4 regions of the Marinomonas sp. 5E14-1 genome follow, and region 4 is predicted to be linked to each of the others. Evidence: predicted binding sites of a transcription regulator. Region 4 holds the regulator's gene; each other region holds the start of a gene.
The links. Region 4 encodes LexA, which represses DNA repair genes until DNA is damaged. Its sites were predicted from a motif close to TACTGTNTANNTANACAGTA; they were not measured.
Positions count from the first base shown of each region.

Region 1 (2,208 bases), on a different contig from region 4:
TCTTCATGCTCACGTTGAGAAACCACTTTTGCACCTACGAGATAGGCATCTACATAAGTTCTTAATTCATCGTTTTGAATAACCATGTTGCTCAAGGAGCTAGAGCCGTCGATTTTCAGGCCATAAACCCGCTCTGATAGGTTTCTATATGCATCCAGCATAGAGCTACGCAGTGTCATTATGCGAGCTTGAGATTTCGATAAGCGTTTGTTGGTTGTTAAAGCAGCGTAGCCCGTCGCTGTTACGACAATAGGTTCTTGTTTGATAACGGCGATGGTGTTGTTGGCATTTACTGCGCCATTTTGTGTGGTTGGCGCATTGTAGGTATTAGTATTGGTATTGGTATTGGTGCCAATATTTCCCACAGTATTGCCATTACAAGGCGCAACAGATGTGCATGTTTCGGTTGACCCTTGCTGATTAAGGTTTTGGCAGCCAGCAAGGATGATTGCACTCATGGTTATTAATAGAATTCGTAGTGATAGTGTCATTGTGTGCCCTTTAAATGGAAGTCCTTGCTGCAAATGTGACTATAGAGATATTCATCATAAATAAATTATTCAGAAAATACCTTTGCTTTTCAATATCTTTAATTCATTCAATAAAATGTAAACCATTTTACGCTCTAGCGTCCATGTTTGCTCGTGTAAAAAGGTGCTTTTCTTGGCTTTCTGCGTAAAAAAAATCATTTGAAGGTGGTTTTTGCAAAATCTGCTAATTGTCTTTTGTGTTAATGAGGGTTTAGTGGGAGGGTTTGTTTGCTTTTATTGGCTATGTAAATTACCAGACCAATGAGTGTATACTGTTTTTTTATACAGTTATTCTTGGTGTTGTAATGCCAACGTCCCGAAAAATTATTCATATAGATGCTGACTGCTTTTACGCGGCGATCGAAATGCGTGACGATCCTAGTTTGCGAGATATTCCCATTGCCATCGGTGGGCCAGTGGATCGTCGTAGTGTTTTGGCGACGGCAAATTATGCAGCTCGTGTTTATGGTGTTCGATCGGCGATGCCTACCTCTGTAGCTAAGCGACTTTGCCCTTCGTTGCTTGTTATTCCTGGAAATATGGCGAAATACCGAGAAGCTTCGCAGCAAATGCAGGCCATCTTTCATGATTTTACTCATATTATTGAACCTTTGTCCTTGGATGAAGCCTATCTTGATGTGACGGACTCAGGGCATTTTCAAGGTAGTGCGACTCGAATAGCTGAAAAGATTCGAGCTCGGATTTTTGAAGAGGTTGGAATTACTGTTTCTGCTGGTGTTGCCACTAACAAGTTTATTGCCAAAGTCGCTTCTGATTGGAAAAAACCAAATGGCTTAACGGTTGTTTCGCCGGAGAATCAGTTTGAGTTTGTGTCAGGAATTCCTGTGAAGTCTATTTCTGGAATTGGGCGAGTGGCACAGGAAAAGCTTGCTGGGCTTGGTGTGTATACTTGTGCCGATTTACAAAGACAGGACTTTTCTGTGTTACAGAAAGCATTCGGCAGTATGGCGTTTCGATTGTCTCAGTTTGCTTTGGGAGTAGATGAACGCTCTGTTGAGGTTTCTAGAGAAAGAAAAAGCATTTCAGTCGAGCGCACTTTTGATAAAGATTTGTCGGATATGAAAGCATGTCAAGATGCTCTACCTCTGCTGTTGGCTGAGTTAAAAAGACGTATGGCGGGTAAAGACGTTGATTCTCAGTTAAGTAAGTATTATTTAAAATTGAAGTTTGATAACTTTAAGCAAACGACAATAGAACAGCCGATTAAAAGCAAATTAACTGATGAGATCTTTTTTTCTTTGCTGGTGCAGGCTTGCTCTCGGTCTCTACGTCCAGTGCGCTTAATTGGTGTTGGTTATAGGCTTTCCCCTCCAAAACCGCTGCAATTGAATTTTGAATTTTGATGTGCAGTGTAAATATTGATTGTTTTTTGTACGGCTGACTATACTCATTAGAATAACTTCTATGGGAGGTGTTCAAATGTTTAAGCAACATAATCAATATAATTACGTTCATATGAGTCGGCCTGACTCTTTGTCTCATCGACTGCGCTTTGAAGTTGAGCAAACTTTGTCTTCTTTATATGCCGATTCTTCCTTAGTAGACCTACTTGATAGTTTGTATTTACCTTTCTCCAGTTGGGTTAATAAAAAAGCCAGTGCAGGACAAGGTGCTTTGTTTGTTGGTGTTGGAGGTGCGCAAGGTTGTGGTAAGACGA
Region 1 is NZ_JBDXMW010000014.1:3,706-5,913, forward strand. Features, by position in the region: gene ABFY09_RS12540 (LPP20 family lipoprotein) at 1-491, opposite strand, end outside; gene dinB (DNA polymerase IV) at 836-1,894, shown strand; gene ABFY09_RS12550 (hypothetical protein) at 1,971-2,208, shown strand, end outside.
Region 1: the regulator LexA is predicted to act here: its motif matches at 801-820, upstream of dinB (DNA polymerase IV).

Region 2 (2,208 bases), on a different contig from region 4:
ATGGTTCATTAACAGCGAAAGTCTTTAAATGGAAGAGTGTCACGCTTTCGCCCTCAGAAACATTAACCATACAAAAAACGCATCCTTTTAAAGTCATTACAACTCGTCAATATTACTCAGGAACGCATGCCGTTTCAGTGAGAATAAATGGAGCGGATTACGGCTATTGTGAATTTGAATTGGTGAAGCCGTGCCCTTAAAGCTTATATTTCAATTTTGCATTTGTAGTTTTTTTAAACGCTTACGCATTATTTATTAATGCCTTGTAAGTCATCACTTGTAAAAGACCTCATCCACTCTCACATTGGTCAGCACTGAGTTAGCAATAAAGCAGGCCTCGTGGGATTGGTGATGTAGGGCCTTTAATATTTCTGGGCTTGGCCTTTCTCCAACAAAGATTACCTCTGGCTTTAATACCACTTCTGTCATCATCTGCTTGCCATTTGGCCCAATGGCTAAAGTGCCGACCGCTTTGTCTATGTACTGTTCTACGATGAGTTTTTTGCGGGAAGCGAAGTCGAGAAAGAACAACATATGGCAGCTTGAGATAGAAGCTACAAAGGCTTCTTCTGGATCCACGTTGTCAGCAACAGACATGGGGATAGGAACGATATGAGGGGAAGAGGAGGCGGGCACCACCACACCACCTTCAAATTTCCATTCATGGGCGCGGCTGTATTGCCGGTTTAGAAAGTTTTGTGAATAACGTTTCCATTCCACAGTAGCAAAGTATTCTGACATAAAAGCTTTCTCCAACAAATACCAAAAACAATCATTGAATGCCTTTTATGCTAACAGGAAATTAAGGTGAATAAGCCTTGCATTGTGAATTTAAAATGCTCAAAATAACTGTATATATATACAGTATTTGTTGGATTTATTTATGTCTATTTCAAATAATACGAATCCTTTTCATTCGCCAATTAAGGGGCGAGGTACAGCCAATAATTTAGCTGGGCGTTTTGCCATTACTTTGGTGGAAGTGGATGAAAATGACGAAAATGTGGCTTTATTGGAAGCATCGTCACCGAAAACAGAGGTTCGCCACGAAAGAACTAAGAGCATCATTAGTCGCAACAGTTCGCCAGATGTGCCGTTTAGTCAATCCATTAACCCTTATAAAGGTTGTGAACATGGCTGTATTTATTGCTTTGCTCGACCAACTCACGCTTATTTAGATTTATCTCCAGGATTGGATTTTGAGACAAAGCTGGTGGCGAAAACCAATGCCGCGTATTTGTTCGAAGAAGAGTTGGCTCACGCGAATTATCGTTGCCAGCCGATCGCGATTGGGATTAATACTGATGCCTACCAACCTATTGAGAAGGAGCTGAAAATCACCCGCGATTTATTACAAATCGCTTTGGCTCATCGCCAGCCGATTTCCCTTATTACTAAGAGCACTTTGATTCTGCGTGATATTGATATTTTGGCGCAAATGGCCGAGAAGAACCTGATTCATGTGGCCATCAGTGTGACCACATTGGATAATGATTTAAAGCGTATTTTAGAGCCAAGAACCGCTTCTGGAGCAACACGTTTGAAGGTAATCCGAACGCTGCGGGAAGCGGGTATTCCTGTTAGTGCTTTGGCTGCGCCTGTCATACCTTTTATTAATGACCATGAATTAGAAGAGATTGTCGCGGCAACCGCTGAGGTAGGTGTGCAATCTATTAACTACGTTATGTTGCGCCTTCCCCATGAAGTAGCTCCATTGTTTAAAGATTGGTTAAAGCAACATTACCCAGATAGGGCCGATCATGTATTGCAGCGTATTATGGACATGCGAAGTGGAAAGCTTTACGACAGTCAATTCGGCAAACGTATGACTGGCGAGGGTGTGTTTGCGGACTTGATCAGTCAGCGTTTTCATATGGCCAGAAGAAAACATGGGCTGGATGGTAATCGACTGAGCTTTCTTGATTGTCGACAATTCAAAGTACCGCCTAAAGAAGGCGACCAAATGCCTTTGTTTTGATACTTTTTTTAAAAGTACTCTTTCTTGTTTTGATAGGCTTTTTTTATATGCTCTATCAGTAGCCTAAGTTTTTCTGGTAAATATCTAGTCTGTGGGTAAATTGCGTAGACGCCAAGTTGTCGTGGTTGGTAGTTGGTCAAAATGGCTTGTAAAGAGCCTTTCTGTAGATCTTCATAGACGCAACAGCGAGGTACATAAACGATACCGAAGCCTGCCAAAGCGGCTTTGCG
Region 2 is NZ_JBDXMW010000009.1:49,281-51,488, reverse strand. Features, by position in the region: gene ABFY09_RS09910 (DNA alkylation repair protein) at 1-200, shown strand, start outside; gene ABFY09_RS09905 (OsmC family protein) at 274-741, opposite strand; gene ABFY09_RS09900 (PA0069 family radical SAM protein) at 884-1,978, shown strand; gene ABFY09_RS09895 (LysR substrate-binding domain-containing protein) at 1,987-2,208, opposite strand, start outside.
Region 2: the regulator LexA is predicted to act here: its motif matches at 848-867, upstream of ABFY09_RS09900 (PA0069 family radical SAM protein).

Region 3 (2,208 bases), on a different contig from region 4:
GCGAATTTTTTCCAAGATCTGTTCTTTAATCACAAATAAATTCACATCATCTGTATTTCGTGAAATGGAGAAATTATGAGTAACATAACGGCGCATATAGTTCAGGTTTTGCACAGTATGAACCAGCAAAACACTGTTCGGCACTACGGTAGTACGACCCGTATAAGAATAACTTCCGCCTTTTAAATCGACTTCAAACAGAGTCGTAGAAAGCCAATCGCTGTCGGTGACCTCACCTTCATAATTAGCAATACGAATCCAATCACCTACTTGATAAGGTCTTGTACTGGCACGGTAAAAAGCACCCACAATACAAGCGATAAACTCTTTCGTGGCGATAACCAGCGCCACCATAAATGCCGCGATTGAAATGGCGATATTTTGGAGTTCAGATGACCAAATTAATATAAAACCAACCACTAAGAAGAGATTGAAAATATTATCTACCGTGTTAATTCTCTGGCGCTTTTTATCGTGTTCTATATTCTGATTTAAACGAATCAGACGTTTTGTATAGCGTCTTACAATGTAAAAAAGCAGTGCCCAAGCTACTGTTAACGTCACTTCAATATGTTCAGTTACGACAGAAAAATCCAATTGGGATAAGTCGAATTGCATAAAAACCATTTCCTTTATCAAGAGCGCCACTTTAACAATCATTGGCAAAATCAACAAACAAAAGCATTGGACAATAAGGAAAATAATACTGTATATTTATACAGTATTATTTTCCGGAGATGGATTATGCCTGTAATTACTCAATATGTTGTAGAACGTGATGGAATTGAAAAAATGACTTTTATTTCGAAAGCGGAAGCTGATGCCTACGATAAGCTTTTGGACACAGCCGAAGGGCTTTATGAAGTCTTGGACAGCAGCTCTCTTATGGATGACTCAACCCAAGTTGAAGCCTTATCCATGTACCTTGCAGAGAATAAAGACTCTCTTCTAGATATATTGGGGCCGAAAAAGAAAGCTCGACCAAACACGAAAAAGTCCAATGATAAAAATGTAGAAAAGAACACACAGCTCGACTTAGCCGATGCAGCACCTAAAAAGCCGTTAGAAGACTTAATCATAGAACCCGATGAAGAAAGCTTCTATGAAGAAGAGGAAAATACTGTCATATTCGATCAAGACGATACCAGTGATTTCGTAGAAAGTGATGCCGCCTAGGAATAAAACTTACAAATAAAAAAACGGAATGTGTACAAAGCCCATTAAAAGGTTCATATTTTGAACGAATTAGTAAATAATTAGCAAATAAAATGAACAGTTGTATTTTAATAGGGATAAAAAATGTACCTCGCCGTCATATTGATTCTTTTAGTGGGCTTCAGTCTATGCTCTATGTATTACATTTATACATACAGAGGCAGCGTTCGATACGCCAACTGGACTGAATATTTACGAAAAGGTTGGCCGATTTTTGCACCACTTAACTGCTTGCTGTATTTGTTTTCACCTAAAGCTGTCCGTCGCCCAATTATTGATACCTTGCAATACAAAGAGCTTGATGAGCTACGAGCTAATTGGGAAGTAATACGAGATGAAGCATTAGCTCTACAAAAGGAAGGAGAGCTAGAAAGTATCAATACTCTTGGTTCAGATGCCTATTATGACGTTGGCTTTAGAACCTTCCATAAATACGGGTGGCGTAAGTTTTATTTAAAATGGTATGGCTACTCCCACATTTCCGCTCAGAAGAGCTGTCCTAGAACAGTCGAGATTCTCAGTAAGATCAAAAACATTAATGGTGCCATGTTTGCTTACATGCCAGCCAACTCAGAACTTACTCGTCACCTTGACCCTGTTGCTTGTTCGCTACGTTATCATTTGGGACTAGAAACCCCGAACAGTGATGACTGCTTTATTAATATCGATGGAGAGCAGTACTCATGGAGAGATGGAAAAGACCTTTTGTTTGATGAAACCTATCTGCATTTCGTCAAAAACAATACAGAAGAAAGTCGCCTTATTTTAATGTGCGACTTTAACCGCCCCGTCAATCCATTAGGAAAACTGATTAACCTCAGCTACAAACTGCTAATGCGAGCTTCCGTTGTGCCTAACACTCATGAAGACAAAGGCGGTTTAGCCAATCAAATATTTAAGTCTATGGCACCACTTCTACAAAAAAGCAAAGAGCTTAAGAAAACCAACAGAAAAGCTTACAAGCGTCTCAAGTACCTTATCAACACACTGATC
Region 3 is NZ_JBDXMW010000011.1:14,785-16,992, forward strand. Features, by position in the region: gene ABFY09_RS11005 (mechanosensitive ion channel family protein) at 1-618, opposite strand, end outside; gene ABFY09_RS11010 (YebG family protein) at 745-1,176, shown strand; gene ABFY09_RS11015 (aspartyl/asparaginyl beta-hydroxylase domain-containing protein) at 1,300-2,208, shown strand, end outside.
Region 3: the regulator LexA is predicted to act here: its motif matches at 705-724, upstream of ABFY09_RS11010 (YebG family protein).

Region 4 (2,208 bases):
TTGCTCAGTTGGAGTGTCGTGCTACTGTGTCAGTTATGAGCAGTAATAACCTTATTGGTCGTGGCAACGATGCGGGCGCTTCAGTGGGTTTCTATTTGGCGAATTTAGCTGAGTTGATTTTGCGTTTTAGAGAAGAGTCATCAGAGTATTGAATATGAAAGAGTCCTACCTAGAAATTGTTGAGCTGGAGAACGGTGATATTGTGCTGAGACCAGCCAGTGAAGATGGTGAGGAAACAACACCGCTAGCAACATTGCAAATATCAGACGACACTCGATCTTATTTGAAAGATCGTTACTTCGAACTGGCAAAGTGCATGTTTCATGCAGGCATTGATTATGTTTACTCAGATGAGTCTTTTTTTGATGAAGGTGCTGAATATCTTGATAATGAAGAGTTTCGACCAAAAATTCTGCATTAATTGATCGTTAGTTGTTATTTAGAAAAGCGAAGCAAATGCTTCGCTTTTCTATTGGTGCTGACAAACTTTTAAAGGCCTTGTCTTATTACGCCGACAGACAGCCCTTCAATGGCAAAGTCTTCGCTTTCGAGGTCAACAATGATGTCATTGTATTCTTCGTTTTCAGGAATTAGGCGAACAATGCTGCCTTTTTGCTCAAAGCGTTTTACTGTTACTTCATCACCGATGCGTGCAACGACTACTTGGCCATTGTGTACAGTATTGGTTTTGTGAACAGCAAGAAGGTCGCCTTCCATTATGCCGATATTCTTCATGCTGGTTCCTGAGACCGAAAGGAAGTAATCCGCCTGAGGTGAAAACATATTGGCTGGAATGTTGACATGTGAGTCAATGTTCTCTTGAGCAAGAATAGGGTAGCCGGCGGCAACTTTTCCAATGATTGGTAAGCCTAAGTCCTCTGGCTCGTCATTGGAGGTTTCTTCAATGAGGCGAATCCCACGAGAGGCGCCAGATAGCATTTCAATCGCCCCCTTTTTTGATAAGGCTTTTAAATGCTCTTCGGCAGCATTGGGTGATTTAAACCCAAGGCGACGGGCGATTTCTGCTCTAGTAGGTGGAAACCCTGTTTCATTAATAAATTCACGAATGGTTTCTAGTACGTCAGATTGTCTTTTGGTTAATTTAATCATAAGGAGTCTGGTTGTTTATACAGTAACTGTTATTATATACAGCATTCTTAACTAATCTCAATGATATAAATGCTTTCAGACGAACTAAAAAAACAAATTCAACTCGCATACCGTGCTTCTTTGGATGCGAAGTCCCATAAACCAAGGGCTGGACAGCGCCAAATGATAGGTGCTATCGCTCGTACATTAGGGAATATTAAGCAAGGCACGGAAGGCGAGAGGCTGGATGAAAAGCATGTTGCTGTTGTTGAGGCTGGAACAGGAACCGGTAAAACGCTTTCATATTGTCTTGCCGCCATTCCAATTGCGAAAGCACGTGGTTTAAAACTGGTCATTTCAACAGCGACGGTTGCGCTGCAAGAGCAGATTCTCCACAAAGAGTTGCCTGACCTACTTGAGCATACCGAGTTGAATTTCAAATATACCTTAGCCAAAGGGCGAGGCCGGTATTTGTGTTTGAATAATCTAGAGGGTTTTTTAAGCTCAGAAGAACAAGCTATTGATGATATGTTTGCAGGGCTTTTTGAGCAGCATTTACAGTCGGATGATGTGAATACCGCTTTGTATCAAGAAATGGATGCGGCGTTAGAAAAAGGTAGCTGGGACGGCGATAAAGATAATTGGGAAGGTGTTATTCGTGAGCAAGATTGGCGCCGTTTAACCACAGACCATCAGCAGTGTACGAATCGAAATTGTGCTAATTATTCAGTGTGCCCATTTTTTAAAGCGAGAGCCGAAATTGAAGTGGCTGATGTAATTATTGCAAACCATGATTTGGTTTTAGCGGATTTATCCCTTGGTGGTGCGATTTTGTCAGCACCGAAAGAAACAATTTATGTGTTTGATGAAGGTCATCATTTGCCAGATAAGGCGATTGGTCATTTCCGTCATGAAGTTAGATTGCAGCAGAGTATTGTTTGGCTTCGTCAATTGGAAAAGAATCTTGTTAATCTCAAGCAAGAACTAACAGATGATGTCAGTTTAACAGGTCAGCTTTTACTTAAAATTCCTCAGCAAATACAAAGTATTGTCAACTTTATTCAATATGCCCAACAAGGTTTAGCTCCTTATATTCAAGGTTTAGGGTTGGACCAGGAA
Region 4 is NZ_JBDXMW010000010.1:104,481-106,688, reverse strand. Features, by position in the region: gene ABFY09_RS10825 (DUF6586 family protein) at 1-152, shown strand, start outside; gene ABFY09_RS10820 (hypothetical protein) at 155-421, shown strand; gene lexA (transcriptional repressor LexA) at 490-1,110, opposite strand; gene dinG (ATP-dependent DNA helicase DinG) at 1,180-2,208, shown strand, end outside.